3 regions of the Falsiruegeria sp. JB4-1 genome follow, and region 1 is predicted to be linked to each of the others. Evidence: riboswitches for the same ligand, from Rfam matches in the RefSeq annotation. Region 1 holds a riboswitch; each other region holds the start of a gene.
What was found. Region 1 has a riboswitch for cobalamin ahead of ACZ1HE_RS02270 (hypothetical protein). Riboswitches for the same ligand answer to the same signal wherever they lie in the genome.
Positions count from the first base shown of each region.

Region 2: linked by a shared signal. The riboswitch ahead of ACZ1HE_RS16450 (DUF1636 family protein) and the one ahead of ACZ1HE_RS02270 (hypothetical protein) in region 1 are both predicted to bind cobalamin.
Region 3: linked by a shared signal. The riboswitch ahead of ACZ1HE_RS16520 (CbtB domain-containing protein) and the one ahead of ACZ1HE_RS02270 (hypothetical protein) in region 1 are both predicted to bind cobalamin.

Region 1 covers NZ_JBVFTZ010000001.1:461,017-467,493, forward strand. Annotated here, with positions in the region: gene ACZ1HE_RS02245 (DMT family transporter) at 1-312, shown strand, start outside; gene recR (recombination mediator RecR) at 410-1,000, opposite strand; gene ACZ1HE_RS02255 (YbaB/EbfC family nucleoid-associated protein) at 1,085-1,429, opposite strand; gene ACZ1HE_RS02260 (DNA polymerase III subunit gamma/tau) at 1,500-3,260, opposite strand; partial or broken gene ACZ1HE_RS02265 (protein-tyrosine phosphatase family protein) at 3,430-3,938, shown strand; gene ACZ1HE_RS02270 (hypothetical protein) at 3,944-4,342, opposite strand; cobalamin riboswitch at 4,432-4,642, opposite strand; gene rsgA (ribosome small subunit-dependent GTPase A) at 4,721-5,677, opposite strand; RNA gene ffs (signal recognition particle sRNA small type) at 5,937-6,035, opposite strand; gene ACZ1HE_RS02285 (5'-nucleotidase C-terminal domain-containing protein) at 6,078-6,477, opposite strand, start outside.
Region 2 covers NZ_JBVFTZ010000001.1:3,199,701-3,206,177, forward strand. Annotated here, with positions in the region: gene cydB (cytochrome d ubiquinol oxidase subunit II) at 1-499, opposite strand, end outside; partial or broken gene ACZ1HE_RS16425 (cytochrome ubiquinol oxidase subunit I) at 511-1,924, opposite strand; gene ACZ1HE_RS16430 (VOC family protein) at 2,132-2,548, shown strand; gene ACZ1HE_RS16435 (NAD(P)-dependent oxidoreductase) at 2,598-3,563, opposite strand; gene ACZ1HE_RS16440 (LysR family transcriptional regulator) at 3,687-3,971, shown strand; gene ACZ1HE_RS16445 (LysR substrate-binding domain-containing protein) at 4,007-4,477, shown strand; cobalamin riboswitch at 4,642-4,852, shown strand; gene ACZ1HE_RS16450 (DUF1636 family protein) at 4,941-5,441, shown strand; gene cobW (cobalamin biosynthesis protein CobW) at 5,347-6,372, shown strand; partial or broken gene cobN (cobaltochelatase subunit CobN) at 6,388-6,477, shown strand, end outside.
Region 3 covers NZ_JBVFTZ010000001.1:3,214,850-3,221,326, forward strand. Annotated here, with positions in the region: gene ACZ1HE_RS16495 (cobalamin biosynthesis protein) at 1-80, shown strand, start outside; partial or broken gene cobM (precorrin-4 C(11)-methyltransferase) at 77-873, shown strand; gene ACZ1HE_RS16505 (cobyrinate a,c-diamide synthase) at 866-2,194, shown strand; gene cobA (uroporphyrinogen-III C-methyltransferase) at 2,191-2,919, shown strand; gene cobF (precorrin-6A synthase (deacetylating)) at 2,912-3,670, shown strand; cobalamin riboswitch at 3,699-3,912, shown strand; gene ACZ1HE_RS16520 (CbtB domain-containing protein) at 3,950-4,120, shown strand; gene ACZ1HE_RS16525 (CbtA family protein) at 4,125-4,823, shown strand; gene ACZ1HE_RS16530 (hypothetical protein) at 4,895-5,389, shown strand; gene ACZ1HE_RS16535 (DUF1636 family protein) at 5,587-5,949, opposite strand; gene ACZ1HE_RS16540 (acetolactate synthase large subunit) at 5,946-6,477, opposite strand, start outside.

The sequences.
Region 1 (6,477 bases):
CCGGCTGCTATGTCGTCTTTAATGTTGGTGCCATTCGGGCTGGGATTTGGAAACCCCCTTCATGTGAGCGGAAGTGACATCGCTGTAACGCTTTGGTTTGGGCTGTTCTTTGCCGTCGCTTCGGTCACGTTGGCGGAAGGTGCACGTCGGCTCCGTCCGGCAGAAACGGCCTTACTATCGACGCTGGAGATGCCTCTTGCGCCGTTGCTTGCGTGGTTGATTTTGACCGAGCTTCCGACTGTTCAGACAGCGGCGGGTGGCATCGTCATTTTTGCAGCTGTTCTTTGGTCTCAACGAACTGCAGGCAGCTAGAGCGTGTTGGGAAGAATTGATTTCAAAGCCTTTGCCTCTCGTCTTCGATTCAAGCGCGACTTTGAACAACCGTGTTTCCAGCTAAACGCAACACGCACTAAATCTCTTTTCGGGCCTGCATCGCTGCAGAGATTGTGCCGTCATCCAGATAATCCAATTCTCCGCCGATCGGGACACCCTGAGCCAGAGATGTCAGACGAACACGGTTTTCCAGTTGATCGACGATGTAATGCGCAGTCGTCTGCCCATCTACTGTGGCATTAAGTGCGAGAATAACTTCGGTGATACCCTCTGCCAGAATACGGTCTACCAATCGGGGAATGCGCAATTCATCGGGACCAATTGCGTCCAATGCTGAAAGGGTTCCACCAAGGACGTGATAGCGCCCTTTAAACACACCGGACCGCTCCATCGCCCAAAGATCTGCAACATCTTCGACAACGCACAGCTCACCCGTTGCGCGTTTCTCTGAGGTGCATATCTCGCAAATGTCCGTCGTCCCGACGTTCCCGCAATTCAAGCATTCCCGCGCTGTGGCTGCGACTGTTTGTATTGTGTCGGCAAGAGGTGTGAGCAAGAGAGCCCGCTTGCGGATCAGATGTAGTACTGCTCGCCGGGCCGACCGGGGCCCAAGCCCCGGTAATTTGGCCATCAGGTCGATCAGGTTGTCGATGTCAGTGTTGCTCATCTGCCCCGCCTCAAGACGTGTGTTTCAGTCATTCTAGGGCGGTGCGCGGATCAGGTCGAGGGCGCAAGCGCGCCCTGAGAAACTCTAGAAGGGTAGCTTGATGTCTTTAGGCAGACCCATACTTTCGGTCAGCTTTGCCATCTCATCTTGTGCTTTATCGGCAGCTTTGGTTTGCGCGTCTTTGATGGCAGCCAGGATCAGATCCTCAACTACTTCCTTGTCGTCGCCGTTAAAGATCGAGGGATCGATGTCCAGGCCTTTAAGCTCGCCTTTGGCCGATGCGGTTGCCTTGACCAAGCCTGCACCGGATTCACCTACAACCATGATGTTGTGCAGTTCGTCTTGCATATCAGTCATCTTGGTCTGCAGTTCTTGCGCAGACTTCATCATTTTGGCCATGTCGCCCAGGCCACCAAGTCCTTTGAGCATCTCGTGTCTCCTAGCAAATGTATTTTGGGGTAGATACGGGCCGCCCCCCTTATGTGCAAGGGTTACGCGATCACTCGTCGTCGAATGGGTCCCATTCGTCTTCCACCTCGGGCAAAGCTTCGGTTTCGACCTGAGCAGCACGTTCTTCGGGGGTTTGAATATGAGTTATCTTCGCTTTCGGAAATTCCGCTAGAACCGCCTGCACCAGGGGGTGGGCCTCGGCCTCGGACCGTAGTTCATTCTCGGCCGCATCGCGTATTTCCGCGATTGTCGGCGCGTCACCATCTGAAATAACAGAGACGGCCCATCTGTTGCCGGTCCATGATTGCAAGCGGCTACCAAGACGCGCGGCCAGATCGCGGGGCGCAGTGTCAGCGGGAGTGAACTCAATCCGGCCGGGTTGATAAGCCACAAGTCGAACACCGGTTTCCACGTCGACCAAAAGCTTGACGTCACGCTGTGTACGGATCAATTCGACGACATGTTCAAACGTGGGATAACGGGCTAAAGCGGTAACTGTGTCATGTGCCAACGCAGTGACCGGTGAACCACTGCTGCCTCCGCTGTGCGGAGATCCTTGTGCGTAGGCCGTTGTTCCGACAGTGGCAGGCGAACCGTTACCTGGAGCCGGTATGCCCCCTCCCGGGTTCGGCTGTGGCGGAGGCGGTGTGTCCTGAAGCTTGCGTATCAACTCTTCGGGGCTTGGAAGATCGGCAACATGGGTCAGGCGGATCACCGCCATTTCTGCAGCCATCATCGCATTTGGCGCGGCAGCGACTTCTTCAAGGGCTTTAAGAAGCATCTGCCACATCCGAGTAAGAACGCGCATTGGCAACGCCTCGGCCATTTGGGCGCCGCGCGTGCGCTCGTCCGGTGAGATTGTCGGGTCCTCGGCCGCATCCGGTGTGATCTTGACCACCGACACCCAGTGGGTGATTTCGGCCAGATCTCGAAGTACGGCCAACGGATCTGCACCCTCAGCATATTGAGCACTCAACTCGGTCAACGCACCTGCCGCATCGCCACGCAGTATCATATCCATTAGATCCAGCACGCGGCCCCGATCTGCGAGGCCGAGCATGGCGCGAACTTGATCTGCTGTTGTTTCGCCCGCTCCGTGGCTGATCGCCTGATCGAGGAGCGAGGTGGCGTCCCGTGCCGACCCTTCTGCCGCGCGGGTGATCAGAGCCAGTGCGTCATCTGTGATCTCGGCGCTTTCAGCCGTTGCGATTTTACGCAATAGCGCAATCATATCTTCCGGTTCGATCCGACGTAGGTCGAACCTTTGGCAGCGTGACAGCACCGTAACAGGCACCTTGCGGATTTCAGTAGTCGCAAAGATGAATTTCACATGCGCAGGAGGCTCTTCGAGCGTTTTCAGCAGTGCGTTGAAAGCGCTGGTAGACAGCATGTGAACTTCGTCGATGATGTAAATCTTGTAGCGGGCCGAAGCGGCACGATACCGGACCGAGTCGATGATTTCGCGGATGTCACCAACGCCCGTGCGGCTGGCAGCGTCCATTTCCATCACATCCACGTGACGGCCTTCCATAATGGCCACACAATGCTCACACTGCCCACAAGGTTCAGTTGTTGGCTGTCCCTGGCCATCCGGTCCGATGCAATTCATGCCTTTGGCGATGATCCTGGCCGTCGTGGTTTTGCCTGTGCCTCGAATACCGGTCATTACAAAAGCCTGGGCAATTCGATCCGCCTCAAAGGCATTTTTTAGCGTCCGGACCATAGCGTCCTGACCAACGAGATCGGCAAAGGTTTCCGGGCGGTATTTACGTGCCAGGACCTGATAAGGGGCGGGTGCGGTGTCGGTCATGTTTGCTCAGTGGGATTCGTCATGAGGTCCTAGCGTAGATGGACGGGCGATCGGCGTCCACAGCGGCCTACACCGAATTTCGTTTGGAATTGACCAACCTCATTGTACAACTTTTGGAATTGCATTCGTCGTTCGATGATTTGAGGCAGAGTATTTGGGGGAGCGGTCCATGTCGAAAATGGTCATCTATGCCTTGCAGGTTGGGGGCGGCACGTTGGCGTTGTCGCCCTTGCCGGGCCGGTATGGAGACTACGAAACGGACCTCGACCTGATCGCGTCCTGGGCGCCGGGGCTCGTGTTGTCCATGACCACCGATGTAGAGATGCTGCAACACGGGGCACAGATGTTTGGGGCAGATATTCAGAGTCGCGCCTGCCGCTGGACCCATTTGCCAATCGAGGACTTCGCAACGCCTTCGCCGGATATTCTTTCGAAATGGCCTGAAGCCAGTGCTTCGGCACGACAAGCATTGTCCGGAGGAGGGCGCGTACTGGTTCATTGCAAGGGGGGTGCGGACGTTCCGGCATGATCGCCCTAAGGCTGATGATAGAATGCGGAGAGAAACCACGCGACGCGTTGGGACGCCTTCGTACGGTTAGACCCTGTGCAATCGAGACGGATGAACAGTTGCAATGGGCTTCGACTGGAAGGTCGGTGCGCATTCTTGACAAGAATTGACTGTGTCATACGCAGGCGTACACGGTATCTTGCGTCGGCGGACTGATCGGAAGAACCTCAACCAACGCGCAAGGAGACTGCGACAGCGCCAGCGTTACAGGGCCGGATGAGGGTTTCAAAAGAGCGTCTGCAAATCGATTGAGGTCGCTGGTTTCGATCTCGGATGTGACATCGCAGAAAATTCTGATGCGATCATGCGTGGCGACAAATCTGGCGTGGCAATCGTGTGGGCAGTGCTTTAGCACACTGTCACCTTCGATTTCGAAATCATCCGTTGTGATTGGCTTTGATGCCGCAACCGCCTGAGCCAATTTTTCCGCCATTCGATTGACCGCAGGGCAATTCTTGCTGGTGTGCTGACAGACGGTTGCCGTGAACAGATGTGTGTTTGTTTTCCAGATCATAAAGCGCCCTCCGCGCTGAACGGAGGGGCCGTTGACCGAAAGGATGGTATCCAGGACCATCGCGTCAGCCCGGACACCCCGCCCGAGTTCGAGTTACAGTTTCGATGGCAGGTTTCCTGACTCGCGTGTCGTCGCTTGGCCGACCTTCCCAACCTGACGGTCAGTGGTGTTTCGGCGTCGCTCTCCGCTTACAGTTGCGGGGGCAGTCGCGGATTTGACTCCAATTGGGGTCTCACCGTGTTCCCTTTTCATCCCAGACCGTAGAATCGTGGCCTGAGAACCATCTTGTTCTGGCTAGCGGTTTGTTGTGGTGCAGGTCAATTGACTTTCCAACAAAACGACGGCTTGGGCACCCTTGCAAGGGGGTGCCCAAGTATTTCAAAAGCCCTTTCGACCCTTCTTTTCTTTCATGACGGAACGGACCATCTTTCCGAACGCTTTGTCGCGCGCCCGAGCTTCGGCCACGGTTTCCGAGTTCATTCGGTCCTCTCGTTGCAGCTTTTGCCATCGTTTCAGGCGATTTGGGTCCAAATCGTTTTGTTCAACGGCGGACTGAATAGCGCAGCCAGGTTCAGAAGTATGAGTGCAGTTCGAAAAACGACACTCCTGGGAAAGTTCAACTAGGTCTGAGAAGACTTCGTCAATGCCCTCTTTGTTGTCGAGCATACGCAGCGCACGCATACCTGGTGTGTCGATAAGCCATCCGCCATTCGTCATGCGACGCAGTGCGCGTACAGTCGTGGTATGGCGGCCCTTTGCATCATCTTCTCGAATTTCCGCAGTGGCGCTTTGCGCCGTCGTCAGACCGTTTGTAAGGGTTGTCTTACCTACCCCAGATGACCCGACCAATGCTCCGGTTTGTCCGTGTGCGCACCACGTCAGCAGTTGTTGCAAGTCGTTAGTGTCATGTGCGTTCACTGCCAGAACCGTTAAGTATGGTTCCAAAGCTTCAGCCCGACGCACATAGTCCTGGGGGTCATGGCTGGCGTCTGCCTTTGTCAGAACCAAGACTGGGTAACACCCAGCCTGATGAGCCAAAGCCAGATAACGCTCGAGCCTTGCGATGCTGAAATCAGCGTTGCAGGAGCTTGTGATGAACAAAACGTCGACATTGGCCGCAATCAATTGCGAATGTGCGTCATTGCCTGCTGCACGACGCGAAAGCAGTGTTTTGCGGTTCAATATCCGGTCGATAAAACCATCTGAACTCGCCGCGACCCAATCGCCGACAGCGAAACCGCCCGTGGACTGCCCGGGTCGCGGAAACAAGGTGCGCTCGCCATTGGGCGACAGGCCCGTCAAGCGGTCGCGATGCACCGCCGAGATGCGGAACATGTGAAGGGGTGAAGATGCGGAAACTTGTGCCGCAAAGTGATTGGACCATCCAAGGTCCTTATATTCATTAGACATTTGTCTACCTGTTGCAGAATGCAAACAAACAACAGTGGCGGCCAAGCGCGCAACTGTTTCGTTGTTTCAGGCAGAAAACCAAAAATAGGTGGTGTTCAGACGCTCTCTGCCCGAAGGGGTGCAACTACAATCATGAAATCCCTCCTTGGGCTATGTGGTCGCGGCAACGACCCGGCGTTGGTTCAAGTGAGAGGTTGGACATCGACCCAAGCGGGGCTCGTTGTGGCTGCTTCCTTCCGGACCTGACCAGGTTGGCGAGGCGCTCGCCCGCGCCAACCTCTCGTCGCCGATATAGGCTCGTCAGGTTGAAATGACAAGTCGACTGTTAGAGTGAGATCGATAGTTTTAGAAAACCATCGGCGTTCAGACCAAGGTCTCTGACCCGTTCCGGTGGCAACTCAGGTAAATGGTTGCGTGCCGCTGGACCGGTAAGATCGACAACCTGCGTTCCACCGATGGGGGTAAAGCGCCAAACAGAACCTTCAGTGTTCAGCGCTTCAGGGGGTAAAGAGCCGACGATATAGTCGCGAACCAATTGTTGAATGCGGTGTGACGGAACGGCGATGGATTCAACGTCATTCAGGGCCGCAAAGTTTCCTCCGCCATTTGCTCGATAATTGGTTAAAGCCACGGCAAACTTTTGATCATTTCCTACGGGGATGCCTTGGTATTCAAGCTGTTTGATTCGTTGGTGAGATGCATCGATCAATCTGCCATCCGGTGCA
Region 2 (6,477 bases), 2.7 Mb from region 1:
CGACCAACGCACATCCGGTGAGGATCGAAAACGGCGAGAGCCAATCCCACCATCCGCCCGCATAGGCGCGATCCATGACCTCGATCCCTTGCACCAGCCCACCAAGGGCCACGCCCTGACAAAAGGCCGCGACGGTTGACCCGCCGATAAAGGCTGCATCCCAAACGCCGCGCCAGCGTTCGGTCCGCCAGCGGTATTCAAACGCCACTCCGCGAAACACCAGTGCCAACAGCATGACGATGATCGGCATGTATAGCGCGGGCATGACGATGGCATAGGCCACCGGAAAGACGGCAAAAAGCCCTCCGCCCCCCATCACCAACCAGGTCTCGTTCCCGTCCCAGACCGGCGCGACAGAGTTCATCATGACGTCGCGATCCTTCTTTTCCTTGGCAAAGGGAAACAGGATACCAATGCCAAGGTCGAAACCGTCCAGCACCACATAGGTCATGACCGCAAAGGCGATGATCCCTGCCCAGATTGTCGGTAGATCCAGCATGCCCGTCCTCCTTACTCGCCCGGCGTTTGTGATGTGTCGTATTGCGCAGGCGGTACGATCCCGGCTGTTCGCAACGGTCCTGCGCGCGTTGGGTCATCCGTGCGCTCTCCGGGTGCCTTGTGCATCAGACGAAGGATATAAAACGTGCCTGCACCAAAGACGAAGAAATAGACCACGATGAACATCAGAAGCGATGTCGCCACGGCTAGGCGCCTCGACCGGAGACAGCGAGTCGGACGTGCGAAGTAGTCCGTAGACCGTGTAAGGCTGCCGTCCGACCTCGGTCGTGATCCAGCCTGCCAACACGGCGACAAATCCGGTTGGCCCCATCAACACGGCGGCGCGGTGCAGCCAGGTTGAGGTGTAGAGCCGCCCCCGCATCCGTTGCAGCAAGCTCCAAAGCCCGACGCCCAGCATGGCAAAGCCAATCCCTACCATGACACGGAACGACCAGAACACGATGGCTACAGGCGGTTCCTCGTCATCGGGCACCGTGTCCAAACCATCCAGCGGCGCGTTCAGGTCGTGTTTCAGGATCAGCGACGACAGCTTGGGGATCTCGATGGCATAATCGACGCGCTTTTCCTTCTGGTTCGGGAACCCGAACAGGATCAGTGGCGCGCCATCGGGGTGGCTGTCGAAATGCCCCTCCATCGCCATGACTTTCACCGGTTGATGCTCTAGCGTGTTCAGCCCGTGGGAATCGCCCGCAAATATCTGGATCGGTGTGACGATGGCGGCCATCCACATGGCCATGGAAAACATCTTGCGCGTGCCATCTGTCGCCCGGCCGCGCAAAAGCTGCCAAGCCGCGACACCTGCCACCACAAAAGCGGTCGTGAGATAAGCAGCCAGAACCATATGGGCCAAGCGGTGTGTGAACGACGGGTTGAACACAATGGCCCACCAATCAACGGGAATGAACTGCCCCAATTCGTTGATGTCGTACCCTGCAGGTGTTTGCATCCAGCTGTTGACGCTCAAGATCCAAGTGGCTGATGTCAACGTTCCAACCGCCACAAGTCCCGTGGCCATCATGTGCAGCCTCTCGCCCACCTTGTCGCGTCCAAAGAGCATGATGCCCAGAAACCCAGCTTCAAGGAAGAACGCTGTCAGCACCTCGTAGGCCATCAAAGGCCCGATCACTGGTCCGGCTTTTTCGGAGAACACCGCCCAATTGGTGCCGAACTGGTACGACATGACGATGCCCGACACGACGCCCATGCCAAAGGCGACGGCGAAGATCTTTTTCCAGTAGTTGAACAGCGTCAGATAAACCTGATCCCGGGTCCGCAGCCACTGCGCGTTGAGCACTGCCAGATAACTGGCAAGCCCAATCGAGAAGGCCGGAAAGATGATGTGAAAGGACACTGTAAAGGCAAATTGCATCCGCGCCAGCATCTCGGCTGAAAAACCATCAAACATTCAGACCCCTTTCTGGAACATAATCCCGGGTTGAGTACTTGGCCTTGAGGAGACTGGTCTGAGCCTATTGCTTTGTCATTCTTTTTCAATGGTTACGGATGACGCATGGTAGAAATGCCGTGGCGCTTTGCGCAGCTGTCTTGATCGCTGGTGTCATGCCAAAAATGCGTTAGGGTCAAACAATCATCGCAAAAGGAGCGGACCAGTATGATTGCATATGTGACGGTCGGGGCCGACGATATGACGCGCGCCGAACGCTTCTATTCTGCTTTTCTACCGGCCCTGGGATATAAGCTGGACTGGTATCATGGCGACCTGAGTTACGCGCTGCCGGTCGCACCGGGTGAACGGCCGGTTTCGCCGGATTTTTACGTCAAAGCGCCCTTTGACGGTGCAGCCGCAACACCCGGAAATGGCGTCATGGTTGCGTTTGAAGCGCAAAATCAGGCACAGGTGCGCGACCTTCACGCCGCCGCACTTGTCGCAGGTGGTCATGACGAAGGGCAGCCGGGGTTTCGCCCGGATTACGGTCCCCGCTTCTATGTCAGCTATTTGCGCGATCCACAGGGCAACAAGATCGCGCTGTTTTCCAGCAACCCGGACGACCCCGCCCGGGATGAATAGTAAAGTGCCGCACTTTGCGGTGCGGCACTCTTTGGTTCACAGATAAGATCTATTCCGCCGCTTGCTGCCCTTTGCCCTGCGGGATCACCTCATATCCGGGCTCTTCCGGCTCATCATCGCACATTTCGGGCGGAAAGCCGGGGGCCAGAATGTCCAGACCGGTCGCTTCTTCCAGACGCTTGATGATGTTGGGCGACAGCTCACGCTCGCCAAAACGCGCGATGCCATCGTCAAAGATGTCTACCAGCATTGGTGCGATTTCGAGTGGAACATTGTTGCGTTTTGCCACCTCATGGAACAGACCTGCGTCCTTTTTCACGAGATCCATGGTGAAAGAGATGTCGCGCGAGCCGTTCAGGATCACCTGACTTTCGGTTTCATGCACAAAGGACGTGCCCGAGCTGATTTTCATCGCCTCATAGGTGGTGTTCAAATCCATGCCCGCCGCCTTGGCCGTCACCAACGCCTCGCAGCAAGTGACCAAGTTTGCCGTCGCCAGATAGTTGGTCACAACCTTCAGAATCGAGGCCGACCCCAACTCCCCCGTGTGCAAAACGCGGCGGCCCATCGTGGTCAGGAACGGCAAGATGCGCTCGAACGTGTCGCGATCACAGCCCGCGAAGATCGAGATGTTGCCAGTGTCCGCACGGTGGCACCCGCCAGATACCGGGCAATCCACGGCTGCCCCTCCACGTTCGATCACCATTGCGCCCAGACGTTTGGCTTCGGCCTCGTCCGTCGTGGACATCTCCATCCAGATCTTGCCTTCGGTGACTTCGGGCAGCATCTCCTGCATCACCGCGTCGGATGCCGCGGGCGACGGCAGGCAGGTGATTACCGCGTCGCAATCGCGCATCAACTGCGCCGGGCTGTCCCCCCGTGCCGCACCGCGCGCCACGAAGTCATCGACCAGCGCCGCGTTCAGATCATGCACCGTTAAATCGATGCCATTGCGCAAAAGCGAGCCCGAGAGCTTGCCGCCCACATTGCCCAAACCGATGAAGCCAACTTTCATGATGTATCCTCCCAAGCGGGCTGCTTGCCCGCATATACGATTCTTGGGCGAAGTATTCCGCGTGACATGCGCCAAGAGAAACGAATAATAATGCAGTAAATGACTAAAATATTTTGGTGATAAATGAACCGCCTTCCCAATCCTATCTGGCTGCGCACGTTCGAGGCCGCCGCCCGGCACTTGAACTTTACCGAGACGGGGCGCGAACTGGGACTGACCCAAACCGCCGTATCGCTTCACATCCGCTCGCTTGAGGGCAATCTGGGAGCCAAGCTGTTTACCCGCGCAGCACGTCGGTTGGATTTGACTGAATTGGGGCAGTCTTATGCCCTGACCGTACGCCGGGCGCTATCGGACATCTCACTCAGCACCAATGCGCTGTTTGGGGGGACAGCCACCAAACCCTGACAATACGCGCCGCCATTTCGACAGCAACCTATTGGATCGCAGCAGAGTTGCCCGCCTTCAATGCCCTCTACCCCGACATTCCTGTGCGTCTGGTGTCGAACATCTGGGTCGACAGCACCAAGGTGGATGACGTCGATGTCGAAATCCGTCTGGGCTATGGCGATTGGCCGGGTTTGCGTGCCGAAAAGCTGTGTGATGAAACCATTGTCCCGGTCTGTCGCGCTGATACCCCGAAGCCAAACCTCGACTCGCTCCAATCGGGGTCACTGATCCACATCTTGGGCTATGAAGACAACTGGGCCCGATACTTCGAGGCGCAGGGCCTGCCCCCGGCCAAGCAACCGCCCCGACATTCGGTGGATACAACGGTCGCCGCCCTGCAACTGGTCATGGGTGGCGCGGGTTATGCCACGATTCTCGGCCGGTTTGCCCAAAACGCCATCGATCAAGGCGCTCCATTACAAATCGCAGGGCCTGCGATTCCTTTGCACAGTCGCACTATCTGATTCATGCCGACGAGCCAGTGACGCAATCCGCCTCATCCCAGCTATTCACCGCATGGCTGCGCGACAGGATCGACGGTCATGCCGCTGGCTGACCACATCCGGTCGCTTTTCTCTGACAGGCTCGCCGCACATCCGTCGCAAGCTTGACAAGGCCCGCCCGCATGGCCCATGTCGCTTGCGTTGGTGTCTGTGAAAACAGATGAAAAGGGAATGTGTCAGTCAGGTCCAACTTGATCAAACACAGCCGCCCCCGCGACCGTGACCGGAGAGGGTGCCCAAGCCACTGGCCTATCAGGCCGGGAAGGCGGGTCACCCAACAGAGAATCCTCTCTGATATCCGCAAGCCGGGAGACCTGCCAACACATGAAAGACCAGACCGGACGGGGTGTTCCGGTGACGGCCCATGCGTCTGACCATGGCCCGCGCATACCCCGTCCCCCGAAACCCAAGGGGGATGAGAGAGATGAGTGATTTTGCACCAGTTGAGCTGCTGGTCTGCACCACGTGCCGACGTGGGCTGCCGATCGAAGATGACGCACAACGACCCGGCACATTGCTGCACAAGGCACTGGAACAGGCAGAGCTGCCCGAAGGCGTAGCGCTAAAGGCCGTCGAATGCCTGTCCAACTGCGATCAGGGCTGCTCGGTCGTGCTACGCGGCGGTCCGTCGCGCTGGACCTTTGTTTATGAAAACCTGAACGAATCCGACGACGTCGACGTGATCGTTGAAGGTGCCACCAAATACCACGCCACCGCTGACGGGATTGTCCCCTGGCGCGAGCGTCCCGTCCATTTCCGCAAAAACTGCGCCGCGCGCATCCCCCTCTTGGAGTGTGAATATGTCCTCTCTCGAAAAACTCCCCGTTACTGTGATCACCGGCTTCCTCGGCTCGGGCAAAACCACGCTGGTGCGTCACCTGATGCAGAACCCGCAAGGCAAGCGTCTGGCGGTCATCGTCAATGAATTTGGCGATGTGGGTGTCGATGGCGAGATCCTGAAATCCTGCGCCATCCCCGATTGCCCGGCAGAAAACATCATGGAGCTGGCAAACGGCTGCATCTGCTGCACCGTGGCTGATGATTTCATCCCCACGATCGAGGCGCTGATGGCGCTGGAGCCGCGCCCAGAACACATCCTGATCGAAACCTCTGGTCTGGCGCTGCCCAAACCGCTGCTGAAAGCCTTTGACTGGCCCGATATCCGCTCAAAAATCACTGTCGATGGTGTGATCGCTCTGGCCGATGCAGAAGCCGTCGCCGCTGGTCGTTTCGCGCCCAATGTCGAGGCCGTGGACGCACAGCGTCTGGCTGATGACAGCCTTGATCACGAAACACCCCTATCCGAAGTGTTTGAAGATCAGATTTCCTGCGCCGATATCATCCTTCTGACCAAACCCGACTTGGCTGGCCCCGAGGGCATCGCCAAGGCGAAAGAAGTTATCGCCGCCGAAGCACCCCGCCCCCTTCCGGTGGTTGAGGTTGCCGAAGGTGTCGTTGACGTCCGTGTTGTTCTGGGGCTGGAAGCAGCCGCCGAGGATGACATGGACGCCCGCCCCAGCCATCACGACGGCCACCACGATCACGAGCATGACGACTTTGAGAGCATCGTTGTCGAACTACCTGAGCTGACAGACCCAGCAGAGTTGGTCACCCGGATCGAACGTCTGGCCAACGAGCTGAACATCCTGCGTGTCAAAGGTTATGCGGCTGTCGCGGGAAAACCGATGCGCCTGCTGGTTCAGGCCGTTGGTGCCCGCGTGCGTCATCAGTTCGACCGCCCGTGGAAGGCGGAGGAGAACCGTTTGGGTCGCGTCGTGGTCATCGCCGAGCATGACGACATCCAAGAGGCGCGCATCCGCGACATCCTCGCCGGTCAAACCGAACCGGCAGAATAAGGACCAAGACCGCCAATGCACGTCGTCTTTCGCGAAAGCCACGGCCTGGATGAGGCCGATACACCGATGGACCTGGGCCAAACGCCCGGGGATCTGGTTGTGCTG
Region 3 (6,477 bases), 2.8 Mb from region 1:
GCTCCCGACTGCTGGCACCTCGACATATCTCGACCGACCGTCTTGCCACTTGCGCGGTCGCAATTGGAGTATCCTCATGACCGTTCATTTCATCGGCGCCGGACCGGGCGCTGCCGACCTGCTGACCTTGCGAGGCCGCGATATCATCGCCTCTTGCCCGGTGTGCCTCTATGCCGGATCGCTGGTGCCAGAGGAAATTCTGAGCCACTGCCCAGACGACGCCAAAGTGATCAACACGGCGGCAATGGATTTGGATGCAATCATCGCCGAAATTAAAGTCGCTTATGATGCGGGCCAAGATGTAGCACGACTTCACTCCGGCGACTTGTCCGTGTGGTCTGCCATGGGCGAGCAGATCCGCTGCGGCTGAAGGCAGAGGGCATCCCCGTAAGCGTCACGCCCGGTGTGCCGTCATTTGCCGCTGCTGCCGCCGCCCTGGGCACCGAACTGACTCTGCCCGGTTTGGGGCAATCGGTGGTGCTGACCAGAACACCAGGGCGCGCGTCGTCCATGCCCGAAGGTGAAAGCCTTGAGAACTTTGCCCGAACCGGCACGACGTTGGCGATCCACCTGTCGATCGGCAATCTGGACAAGGTGATCGCGGACCTGACTCCGCACTATGGCGCGGATTGCCCCGTCGCAGTGGTTTATCGCGCCAGCTGGCCCGATGAGCAGATCATCCGTGCCACGCTGGAGACGCTGAAGGATACGCTGGACGAGAAGATCTCGCGGACCGCGCTGATCCTCGTGGGGCCGGTCTTGAAGGGCGAAGGGTTCGACGAGAGCTGCCTCTATTCCACCGACTACGATCGCCGCTATCGCCCGCAAAGCGCCGATAGCCCTTGGTCAAGCTGGAGCCATGGGGATGACTGAAGCGATGACAAACCCTCCGGGCGTCCTGATTTCGGCCCCCTCCTCGGGGACCGGCAAAACAACCGTCATGCTGGGTCTTTTGAGGGCCTTGGCCGAGGACGGCCTGACCGTGCAGCCGTTCAAAAGCGGGCCGGACTACATCGATCCGGCCTTTCATCTGGCCGCCGCCAAACGCCCCTCGTTCAACATGGACAGCTGGGCGATGGGAGAGGAACTACTGGGCGCAATTGCCCGCGAGGCCGAGGGCGCCGACATCGTTGTGGCCGAAGGATCAATGGGCCTCTTTGACGGGGTCGCCAAACCGGGCGCGGTTGGGCATGGTACAAGTGCCGAGACCGCTTTGCGCATGGGGTGGCCCGTTGTGCTGGTGCTGGATGTGGGCGGACAGGCGCAGTCGGCTGCAGCCACCGCGTTGGGCTTTCGGATGTACAACCCGGACCTGCCCTTCGCTGGCGTCATCCTGAATCGTTGCGCCAGCCCGCGTCACGAGCGGTTGACTCGTTTGGGCATGGAGCGTGCGGGCCTACCTGTTCTAGGTGTCCTGCCCCGCCGCGGTGACTTGACCTTGCCCGAGCGCCATCTGGGCCTGATCCAGGCCGTAGAGCATCCCGATCTTGAAGCTGCTATCACCGGCTATGCCGCGTTCCTGCGCGAACATGTTGATCTGGATGCGATCCGGGCGGCGGCCTCCTCTAGCCCCACGGGGCCATCATCGGCCGCACTGCCGCGTCCCCCGGCGCAACGGATCGCCCTGGCCCGCGATGCTGCGTTTTCTTTTACCTACCCGCATCTGTTGAAAGGCTGGCGTGAGGCTGGAGCTGAGATTCTACCATTTTCGCCCTTGTCGGATGAAGCCCCCGCACAAGATGCAGATTTGGTTTGGCTGCCCGGTGGCTATCCCGAACTGCACGCGGGTACGTTAGCAGCGGCAGAAACCTTCCGCACGGGCCTGCGTAAACACGCCGAAACCAAACCGGTTCACGGAGAATGCGGTGGTTACATGGCTTTAGGCGAGGCGCTGGTCGACAAAGAAGGCACACGCCACCAAATGGCCGGGTTGCTTGGCCTTGTGACTTCCTACGAAAAACGCAAGTTCAACCTGGGCTATCGCAAGGCTCAACTGGTCGCTCCAATGCCCGGTTTTGCTACCGGCACGGGGCTGCGCGGGCATGAGTTCCACTATTCCTCAATCCTGGAACAGCCCGATGCACCACTTGCACGCGTGTTTGATGCCGAAGGGGCGGAAGGGCCACAGACCGGCTCGGTTCGCGGTCATGTCACCGGCACTTTCTTTCACCTCATTGCAGAAGACAGCAAATGACAGGCTTTGTTTCCTTTATTGGTTCTGGCCCGGGTGATCCGGAACTGCTGACGCTCAAGGCCGTGAATCGGATGGGCGATGCCGATGCAGTGCTGTTTGACGATCTGAGCAGCGGTCCGATCCTGACCCACGCTCGCGATGACGCAGACCTTGTGGGCGTTGGCAAGCGCGCAGGACGCCCTTCGCCCAAGCAAGATCATGTGAGTCGCCTGCTGGTGGATTATGCCCTGACCGGGGCCAAGGTGGTGCGCCTGAAATCCGGCGATGGTGGAATGTTCGGACGGCTAGAGGAAGAATTGGTTGCCTTGCGCGAGGCCGGGATCGAATACGAGATCATTCCCGGCATCCCTTCGGCCGTGGCCGCCGCCGCTGCTGCGGGCATTCCCCTGACCCGCCGCCTGACCGCACGCCGCGTACAGTTCGTGACCGGCCACGATGTCAGTGGCAAGCTGCCCGATGACCTGAACCTGCCCGCATTGGCCGACAATCAGGCAACAACCGTGGTTTTCATGGGCAAACGCACCTTTCCATTGCTGGTTGAAGCATTGCACGAACACGGCTTGCCGCTCGACACACCCGCTCTGCTGGCCGAGGCGGTTTCGACCCCGGATCAGGCTTTGCATCGCTCAACCATGGGCGAGCTGGCCCAGCGCCTGAGCACCGAGATCGGCACGGCACCCGCGCTTATCCTTTACGGTCCGCTGGCGGAGTTCGACGATGTATGAGCTGAACCTGATTGGCATCGGCACCGGAAACCCAGATCACGTGACCTTTCAAGGCGCGCGGGCCATCCGCGAGGCCGACCTGATCCTGATACCGCGAAAAGGCGAGAACAAAGCCGATCTGGCGGGGCTGCGCGAAGAGATCATCGCGCAGGTTACGGAAACGCCCTCCGAGATTGCGTATTTTGACATCCCCAAACGCCGCGCCGAGGATGGCTATTTGCGCGGTGTCGACGAATGGCACGACGCCATCGCCCTGCGATGGCAAGAGGCTATTGCGGCGCACCCGCACGCCAAACAGGTGGCGCTGTTGATTTGGGGCGATCCATCGCTTTATGACAGTTCACTCAGAATTGCGTCGCGACTGGAACCTTACCCGACGACGCGTGTGATTCCGGGCATCACGGCCCTGCAAGCACTGACGGCGGCTCATGCAATCCCGATCAACGATATCGGCGCGCCTTATGTGGTTACAACCGGGCGTCGCATTCGCGACGATGGTTGGCCCGAGGGTATGCACAAAGTTGCTGTGATGCTAGATGGCGAATGCTCGTTCCAGAGCCTAGAGATGGACGAATATCACATTTGGTGGGGCGCTTACGTGGGGATGAAGGAACAGATTCTCATCTCTGGTCAACTCGACTCGGTCGCAGATGAGATTCTCGCAACACGGGCCAGAGCACGAGCCGATCACGGCTGGATCATGGATATTTATTTACTCCAAAAGCGTCAAAACGGCGCGGAAGCGTCGTAAATCGCAATTGCACCATCCCCCTATTCGCGGTTACATGAAGGGGCTTGGTCCTGCCGGAGCAATCCGGATGCTAAGAGGGAATTTGGTGCGGTCATGCAAGTGATCAAGGCCAAAGCCGCCCCCGCGACTGTAAGCGGTGAGCCTTTGCTCAAACAGCCACTCTTGGGGATTGCCCCTTGGGGAAGGCGAGCACAAGGCGCTGACCCGCGAGCCAGGAGACCTGCCAGGCACGGAACTTTAACACCTGCCGTCGGGTGCGACGGCTTAGGAGGACGACACATGACGACCAAAACCATCAAGGCATCCGCCGCCGGTTCAAGCATTCTGCCTGCTCTGTTTGCAGTGGTACTGGGCCTGGGGATCATCACCGTAACCGGTCACGTTCAGGCATCGGGCCTGCATGATGCCGCGCACGATGTACGCCACGCAACTGGCTTCCCCTGCCACTAAGGCCATGATCAGTCGTATTCTGACCAGCGCGTTGTTCGCTGGCGCTGCAGCCGGGTTGATTACAGCCCTGCTGCAGTTGGTATTTGTGCAACCCGTGTTGCTGCACGCCGAACTCTACGAGGGCGGTGAATTGGTGCATTTCGGCGCCGAAGCCGTCAGCGCGCATCCCGACCTGCCAGGCATGTTCGCCGATCCGGTGCGCGACGGGTTGAGCATCATCTTCACCATGCTGACCTACACGGGCTATGCACTGGTGATGGTGGCCCTGATGTCTGTGGCCCAGGGCCAGGGGCACGAGATCAATGCCCGCACCGGGCTGCTGTGGGGTCTGGCAGGCTTTGTGGCATTCCACTTTGCTCCTGGCCTGTCGCTGGCACCTGAGGTGCCTGGCGTGGCGGCTGCCGAAGTCGGCGCACGTCAGATCTGGTGGACTGCGACGGTCGCTGCTGCTGGCATCGCAATGTGGCTGATCGCCTTTGGTGGCAATATCGTCAGCTATGTAGTCGCAGCGTTGCTGCTGATGGCGCCGCATCTGATTGGTGCGCCGGAACCGTCCGTGTTCAGTGGCCCGGTCCCGACCGAAATCGGTGCGCTCTTTGCCGCCCGCGCTTTTGGCGTCGGCATGGCGGCCTGGGCTTTGCTGGGAACATTCGCCGGATACTTCTGGCAATCAGAGAGTGCCCGCGCCGAAGCCACGGCCTGATCTTAATGTCATAAGACCCTGCCGAGCGTCTCTCGGCAGGGTTTTTCTTTGTCTTTTCCTGAGGATGGTACATGTCCCGATCCCTCGCTCTTTTTGCCATCGGCCTGGTGTTTGGTGGCGGTGCAGGCTTTGTCGTCGCCGCAAGCAATGGCGTGACTTTTGATGGTCACGATCACGGCGATCCGGCTCATCACGGTGTGGCTGCCACCGAATCCATGGCGCACGACCACTCGACGCCGGTGAACATCGCGGCAGGCAGCGACGCGCCATCCGTGAGCGTCGAGGCCTTCAAGGACCCGATGTCTGGCTGGAATCTGAAAGTCACGCCTGTGAACTTCGCCTTTTCACCCGAAAACGCGTCACGTGCAGACGTACCCGGCGAAGGCCACGCCCATGTCTACGCCAACGGTGATAAGCTGGGGCGTCTCTATGGCAACTGGTATCATCTGACGAACCTTCCCAAGGGTGAGGTCGAGATCAAGGTGTCTCTGAACGCCAACAGTCACAGCCCGTTGATGGTGGACTCGGTCCCGGTCGAAGCAACGACAGTCATCCAGGTCGATTGATTGCGACCACTGTGGCGAGGGCCCTCCCGCCCGTCGTCGATGTTTCTGACGAAACACCTCCTCCCGTTGGGCCAGGCATTGCGCTTCGCGCAATGCCTGGCCCAAAGCCGCTAGCGGTGCCGACGCAGTCGGGATCGCTCGGGTGCGGGAGTTTCCCCTGTTTGATTTCAATAGATGGAAATTGGAAACCTAAAGAATCAAAGGGCGGGTATCCGCGCCCTCAGACAATGCCGCAGTCGCCCGCAGGGACGAGCGTCTTCTATCCAGCCGCCTGGACTGTCCAGATAGGTTTGACAGGTGGCGGCTACGTCCGCTGCATCTTCAATCAGGGACAGCCCTGCAAAGACATAGCTCGCCCTCCCCTTACCTTGCAGGCTGATAGACACTGGCTGCGCGCAAGCGCTAAAGCATTCGTGCTCGGTCAGCGTCACGAGATCCAGCAACCCTGCCTGTTGCAAAGCCTGCGATAGTGCAGCCCTCTCGCCTGCGCGATCGCGCTCTCCGCTGCACGTTGTGCACAAATGCAAAGTCATCAGTTGCACTGAAACTGCTTCGCTCACATCGACACCTCGATGAAGCGTGGTCCCGCGACGGCAAAGGCATCCTCCAATGCATCCGAAAACGCCTCGGCACTTTCAACCCTCACACCATCAACTCCCATGGCGCGGGCCTGTGCGATCCAGTCGATCCGAGGGCGGTCCAGTGTCAGCATATCGATGGCACGCGGTCCGGGGTTTTGGACGCCCACATTGGTCAGCTCGCCGCGCAGGATTTGATAGGAATGGTTGGCCCAGATCACCACAGTGATGTCCAGCTGCTCACGCGCCATGGTCCAGAGCGCTTGCGGCATATAAAGCGCTGATCCGTCACCGGTCAGCGTCAACACCTTGTGATCCGGGCAGGCAATCGCGGCGCCGATGGCACAGGACAGTGAATAGCCGATGGAACCGCCGCAGTTGTTGAGCCAGGTATGAGGAGCCGCCCCTTTGGTCACGGGGTGAAAAGCGCGGCCCGTGGTGATGGATTCGTCCACAACGATGGCGCCTTCGGGAATTTTCTGCCCAAGCACCTGAGCGATACTGTCCGGG